DNA from 3 places in the Halomonas sp. 707B3 genome. Region 2 is predicted to be linked to each of the others. Evidence: predicted binding sites of a transcription regulator. Region 2 holds the regulator's gene; each other region holds the start of a gene.
The links. The regulator PhoB, encoded in region 2, activates phosphate uptake and scavenging genes when phosphate is short. The targets are predictions, from matches to a motif close to TGTCATANNNNTGTCANA.

Region 1 (2,267 bases), on a different contig from region 2:
TTCTATTGGGATGCGGATACCGACATGCGCTGCCTACAGCGTGCTATCCAAATGACCATCGATAATAGCTACGCTCATCATATCCAGCGGCTCATGGTGACCGGCAACTTTGCCCTGCTCTGCGGCATAAAGCCCGAGGCGCTGTGTGACTGGTATCTGGCCGTTTATGCAGATGCCAGCGAATGGGTGGAACTGCCGAACACGCTGGGTATGGTGTTACATGCAGATGGAGGGCTGATGGGCTCCAAGCCCTACTGCGCGTCGGGTAAGTACATCGATAAAATGTCCGACCATTGCCAGCACTGCCGCTACTCTCCCAAAGAGATCACTGGCCCCAAGGCCTGCCCGTTTAATAGCCTTTATTGGCATTTTCTGGAAACCAACGCCGAACAGCTCAACCGCAACCCGCGCATGAAACTCATCTACGGTTCGCTTTCGCGCATGAAAGAGGAGAAACGCGAGGCGATTCGCCAGCAGGCAGAGCAGTTTCTCGCCAAGCTACCCACCAGTGAAGGCTACGGCCAGCCAGCCCACACGCAAGGCTATTCTCATCAGGAGACCCGCTCATGAGCCGATTCGCGACGCTAAACGCACAGGCCCCCGTCACGCTTTATCACGATGGCCACTGCCCATTTTGTCGGGTCGAAGTTGCTTGGCTTGTCAAGCACCGTCATCAAGAGCGCGTAAGGCTTATCGATATTCAAAGCAATGAGTTTAACGCAAGCGAAATCGGCCGCAGCTTCGATGCCATGATGGGGCAGCTGCATGTGCAGGATAATCAGGGGAGATGGTTTATCGGCATGGACGCCAGCCGGGCCCTGTATGCGGTGTTGGGCTACCGGCGGCTGGTAAGACTTTCTTGCTTACCGGGCCTGCGAAGCATGATGGATGCAGGCTACCGTTTTTTTGCCCGACGCCGTATCCGGCTGGGGCTGTGGTGGGAAAAGCGTTAGGTTAAACCGTGAACCAGTGATTAAAACACTAGCGGCATACGCGAGGTCAGCGGCGAGCTGTAATGGGCGTCGCGACCAATCACTTCATCCTGCGGCACATGTTGCACCAGGTAAGCGCGATGGATGCCTGCACGTTTTAGCTCCAGATAAACGTCATCTAATGAACGGAACAGCATCGGCTTATTACGTTGCATCAGCATATGGCGTTCGCCTTCTACATCTTCTAGCTCTACTTGGTAGAAGCGGCTTCCCGAATGGGTAATCACCCGAATTTCAAAGTTGTCGTGACTCGCGACGAACTGTTTGAGCGCTTTCAGTTCCATGGTTCCCTCCTGTTATTGGTCATCGTCATGGAGCACAGCATGACGCGGCCCCATGACAATAATATTACCTTGGCACTAACTGCCTAAGAGGGCAATAACAGAAAAGAGTTCCTGACCAATTCGTCAACTTATGGTCGATTTACTGATACTCGGACGGGTCAATCGCCTTACCCAGCGAGTTGCGGTCAATCCAATTACCGCCTTTGGTCTCTTTGTACCGAAACACTACTTTGTCGCCGACCGCGACGGGAAGCTCAGCATCTTCCGTTTGGTAGCTGTACTTCTCTCCCTCCACTACCAGAAAGTAGCGATAAAGGTCGGGCATGCCCAGCCACTCTTTAAAAGGCCCCTCGCGCTCTAGCGACTGGAGTTCACCACGGCCTTCCAACTTAGGAAGACGTTTGCGGTTACCGCGCCTAAAACCACCTGCCATTTGCTACTCCTGTCTATCTATCTGCTCAAGGCTATCTGCTCAATAGGGTTGCGCATTATACGTTCTCCCCCATGTCGCTCAAGTTAATCGCCAAACGCTTCGCCGTAGCTATCGGGAGCCAGGTCCTCAAAGCGCGTGTATTTACCAATAAAGGCCATGTGCACCGTACCAATCGGCCCGTTACGCTGCTTACCGATGATCAGCTCCGCAATCCCCTGGTTGTCAGGGTTATCCGGGTTATACACCTCATCCCGGTAAACGAAGGCAATGACGTCAGCATCCTGCTCGATCGCTCCCGAGTTATGGCTCACGATACCGTCGGCTAACCAGCACGCATCCCCCGGTACGGTTAAGTCAAACACCTCTTCTTCCCCACAGGAACGTATCTCGACGACCTGATCCCAAAATAGCTCGCTGGAGGCTATTTGCGATAAAGCAGCATCACCGAGCACGTCAGCGTAACTGCTGAGCGTGGCCCGTGAAGGTGCGAAGCTAAAGTGCGATGCGCCGCCATAGGCCGTACCCCGCATCGCCGCCATTTGCCGCTGGCTGATCCCT
Region 2 (2,267 bases):
GTCGCGGCGCATCTGCTCTAGGCGATGCAAGCGGGTAATATCCCGCGCCATAACCAAGCGCTCGTCGTCGCCATACAGAGTGATTTGGTACTGCAGAATGCGACGCTCATCAATGGGCGAGGTGAGCGTGAGCGGCTCGCTGTACTCACGGGCATTAAAGTAGCTGATGAAACGCGGGTCGCGCAGCAGATTAGTAATGTGCTGACCGCGGTCATGGGCGGTTTGCAGGCCTAGCATGTCGGTGGCGGCACTGTTCCACCACTCTAAATCACCGTGGCGATCCAGCATCACGACGCTATCACGCATCGCTTCCGAGGATTCTTGAATACGCGCGAGGGTTGCTCGCAGCCGGCTTTGGGTAATGCGCTGGCTTTTTTGGTAACGGTAAAGGCGATCGAATAGCTCGCCCCACATGCCAGTTGCCGCAGGAGGCTCATCGTGCGGGTTGAGCGTTAGCCACTTGAACAGCGCCCTAAGCTGGCGGAGTTGATACACCAAACAGAGCGTTAGACCCGCGGCTAACCCGAAACCGGGGTAACCTAGCAGCCATCCCAGGCACATCCCTAGGAAAGCCAGCCAGATAATTCGCCACAGTTCACGGCTCCACAGACGCACGATTACACCCGAGCAGAGAAACGATACCCAGTGCCACGCACTGTTTGAATCAGATTCTGATGCGCTTCACCTAGCGCTTTGCGCAACCGGCGAATATGCACATCCACCGTGCGCTCTTCTACATACACATTGCCGCCCCACACCTGATCAAGCAGCTGGCTACGGGTATAGGCGCGCTCTTGGTGAGTCATAAAGAATTGCAGTAAGCGGTACTCGGTAGGGCCCATCTCCAGCGCTTTGCCATGGGCGCTGACGCGATGGCTCACTGGGTCCAGCAGCAATCCATTGATTTCGATGGGGTCTTCCACACCGCGCGGGGTCGCCCGGCGCAGCACGGCTTTAAGACGAGCCACCAACTCGCGGGGGGAAAACGGCTTGGTGATGTAGTCATCCGCACCCGCCTCCAAGCCCTGAATTTTATTATCCTCTTCGCCTTTGGCGGTCAGCATAATAATGGGCAGCTCAGCGGTGGCCTCTTCGCGCTTGAGACGACGGGCCAGCTCGATGCCGCTGGTGCCCGGCATCATCCAGTCCAGCAGCAGCAGGTCGGGCTGGTGGTCAACGACCATCGCATGGGCATCCTGGGCGTTGTCCGCTTCAAGCACGCGATAGTCAGCCATTTCCAGCGCCACAGCGATCATCTCGCGAATGGGCGCCTCGTCATCGACAATCAGTACGGTCTTGGCGGTCATCCAGGGCCTCACGGTGTTCTATGAAAACTCGTTTATACAAAACAGTTCAATGACATGTCTGTGACGATGACACCATGACTTAATGACAATTCTATGACACCCAGCATAATTAGCCAGCTGCAGGCCACCAGCTCAGAACAATTCCGGCAAACACCAAGAGCCCTGACCAGTGGTTATTCAGAAACGCCTGGAAGCAGCGGTCGCGGTCACAGTGAAAAATTAATCGCTGCTGATGAGCAAACGTCGCTGCCATGCCTGCCAAACCCAGCCAGAAGAACCCGCCTAACCCAACCCGTACACCTACCCAAGCAAGCAGCGCCAGCGTCGCCAACTGCAGCAGGCCAATGATGAAACGGTCGGCACTGCCAAACAGCACCGCGGTGGATTTAATGCCGATTTTCAGATCATCGTCACGATCCACCATGGCGTATTGGGTATCGTAAGCCACCGTCCACAGTAGGTTAGCGCTAAATAGCAGCCAGCCTTCCAGCGGCACATGCCCCAGTACCGCGCCAAACGCCATCGGGATCGCCCAGGAGAAAGCCGCCCCGAGCACCACCTGGGGAAAGTGTGTGTAGCGTTTCATAAACGGATAAATAAATGCCAGCAGCACACCCCCAAGCGAGAGCAGCACGGTAAACCAGTTGGTCAGCAGCACTAAAATAAAGGCGGCGGCCACCAGCGCCACAAATAGCAGCTGCGCTTCGGTTTCGCTGATCCGACCGGTGGCCAGTGGCCGCTGCTTGGTACGCTTTACATGGCCATCGAAGTGGCGGTCGGCGTAGTCGTTCACCACGCAGCCTGCGGCGCGCATCACATATACCCCGGCAATAAAAATCAGCAGTACATCGCGGCCCGGCACGCCCTCTGACGCGACCCACAGCGCCCACAGCGTTGGCCACATCAGCAGCCAAGTGCCAATGGGCCGGTCCAAGCGCATTAACTGTAAGAAATCTACCA
Region 3 (2,267 bases), on a different contig from region 2:
CCTGCCCCCTGAGCGCGTGGTCATTGAGTTGACCGAGCACGTGCCGATTCACGACTACGAACTGATGCGTCAAGCGGTGGACCACTACCGCGATATGGGCTTTCAGGTGGCGCTGGATGATTTAGGGGCCGGGCACTCCAGCCTGCGCCACTGGTCAGAGCTGCGGCCCGACTTCGTCAAGTTAGATCGCCACTTTATCTCTGGTATTGATCAAGAGCCTGCCAAGCGCGAGTTTCTGCGCTCCATTTTGGATGTGGCGCGTAGTCTGGATTGCCAGCTCATTGCGGAAGGGGTCGAGACGGCTGCCGAGCATCTCTGCCTATGGGAGCTAGACCGCGGGTTGGCACTGCTGCAGGGGTTTTACTTTGCCCGGCCAAGCCTTCAGCCGCCCATGCAGCTCAATACGCTATTACCCGCGACGACCCAGCTAAAAAGCCCGGCAGGGCGCACTGCGCACTCTATTTTGCGCCCCATTGAGAGTGTATCCGCGACTTACTCGGTGCCAATGCTTGCCGAACGCTTTCGCGAAGACCCGCGTCTGCGCTGCGTGGCGGTGATCGAAGGGGGCGTTCCCGTGGCGGTGGTGCGCCGCAATACATTTCTGACCCTGTTCACCAATCAGTACAGCCACGCGCTGTACGCCAAACGCTGCGTACTGGAGATCGCCGATCCTAAAATGATCGTGGCGGAGGCGGATCTCTCCCTGGAGGCGCTGAGTCAGCAGCTCACCGACAGCCGCGATATCGAGCAGGAAGATTTCGTCATCGTCGATGGCGATGGTCAGTACCTAGGGATGGGTAATATCGTCGACCTGCTGCGAGAAATTACCGCGATTCAAGTGCGCCAAGCGCGCCATGCCAATCCGCTCACCGGGCTGCCCGGCAATATTCTGATCAACGAAACCTTGTCTTCGTATTTATCCCAAGGCAGCGGCTTTGCGGCGGCCTACGTGGATTTGGATAATTTCAAGGCGTTTAACGACGCTTACGGCTATGCCCGCGGCGACCACGTGATCATCTCACTGTCCCGATTGCTGCAGGCTCAGGTGGAGAGTGCCGGCGGCTTTATCGGCCATATCGGCGGCGACGATTTCATGATGCTGCTACCGCTGGGGCATTGGGAAAGCGTGTGCAGGCAGATTCTGCACTCCTTTGAAGTCATGGCCCCTGGCTTTTATGAGGAGGGCGACCGTCTGCAGGGGGGGATTTCCATCGAAAGCCGCCAGGGCGGCGTGACGTTCTTCCCCTTCGTCAGCGTCTCGATTGCCGTCAAGCCGATTACTGATCCCGCCCCCTGCAAGGCGTTGGATATTGCTGCGCAGCTCTCGGAGCTGAAGCATCAGGCCAAGAAAATCGCGGGCAATAGCCTGTTCGTGGAGCGGCGCGGCTGCTGCGTGGGCGGCGGCTGCTAAGTCGTCACGGATTCGTCACCTAGGCGTCATGAGAGTGTCCCGAGGCTGTCACATCGGCTCGCCACTATGGCGTTAACACTTCTTAACTCGCTTAGGTGATGCATGCATACTCTCTCTTTCTCTCGTACGCTGTTGAGCGCCGCCGTAGCTGGCACGTTTGCACTGGCAGCGGTCACTGCCTCTGCTGATCTCTCTTCGCGCTACGTGGATAACGACGGCGACATGATCGCCGATGTGCCCAGCGATGAGTCACAGTGGGTTGACCCGGATACGCTGGTATTCGCTTACACGCCGGTAGAAGACCCGGCCGTGTATGCCGACGTTTGGGCGGGTTTCCTGGATCACCTGAGCGACGCTACCGGTAAAAACGTCCAGTTCTTCCCGGTGCAGTCTAACGCTGCCCAACAGGAAGCGCTGCGCGCCGGTCGTCTTCACGTGGCGGGCTTCAACACGGGCGGTGTGCCGGTGGCGGTCAACTGCGGTGGCTTCCGCCCCTTCGCCATGATGGCTGCTGAAGACGGTAGCTTCGGCTACGAGATGGAAATCATCACCTACCCCGATAGCGGCATTGAGTCGGTGGAAGACCTAGCCGGTCGTCAGCTGGCCTTCACCTCCGAAACGTCCAACTCCGGTTTCCGCGCGCCTTCCGCGCTGCTGCGCTCTGAGTACGGCCTGGAAGCGGGCGAAGATTTCGAGACAGCCTTCTCTGGCTCTCACGACAACTCCATCCTGGGTGTGGTGAACAAAGATTACGACGCGGCCGCCATTGCCAACTCTGTCGCCAAGCGCATGCTGTCACGCGATGTGGTGAGCGAAGGCGATTACAACGTCATCTACACCTCGGAAACCTTTCCCA

Region 1: a site for PhoB is predicted at 1,328-1,345, ahead of BIS10_RS13860 (DUF6482 family protein). Genes of this name have one in related genera too.
Region 3: a site for PhoB is predicted at 1,447-1,464, ahead of phnD (phosphate/phosphite/phosphonate ABC transporter substrate-binding protein). Genes of this name have one in related genera too.

What each region holds. Positions count from the first base shown of each region.
Region 1 covers NZ_JAMZBE010000114.1:8,713-10,979, forward strand. The annotation lists gene BIS10_RS13850 (cryptochrome/photolyase family protein) at 1-570, shown strand, start outside; gene BIS10_RS13855 (thiol-disulfide oxidoreductase DCC family protein) at 567-953, shown strand; gene BIS10_RS13860 (DUF6482 family protein) at 974-1,276, opposite strand; gene BIS10_RS13865 (hypothetical protein) at 1,416-1,709, opposite strand; partial or broken gene BIS10_RS13870 (LAGLIDADG family homing endonuclease) at 1,793-2,267, opposite strand, start outside.
Region 2 covers NZ_JAMZBE010000026.1:9,939-12,205, forward strand. The annotation lists gene phoR (phosphate regulon sensor histidine kinase PhoR) at 1-615, opposite strand, end outside; gene phoB (phosphate regulon transcriptional regulator PhoB) at 618-1,307, opposite strand; gene ubiA (4-hydroxybenzoate octaprenyltransferase) at 1,417-2,267, opposite strand, start outside.
Region 3 covers NZ_JAMZBE010000088.1:3,921-6,187, reverse strand. The annotation lists gene BIS10_RS12220 (bifunctional diguanylate cyclase/phosphodiesterase) at 1-1,411, shown strand, start outside; gene phnD (phosphate/phosphite/phosphonate ABC transporter substrate-binding protein) at 1,514-2,267, shown strand, end outside.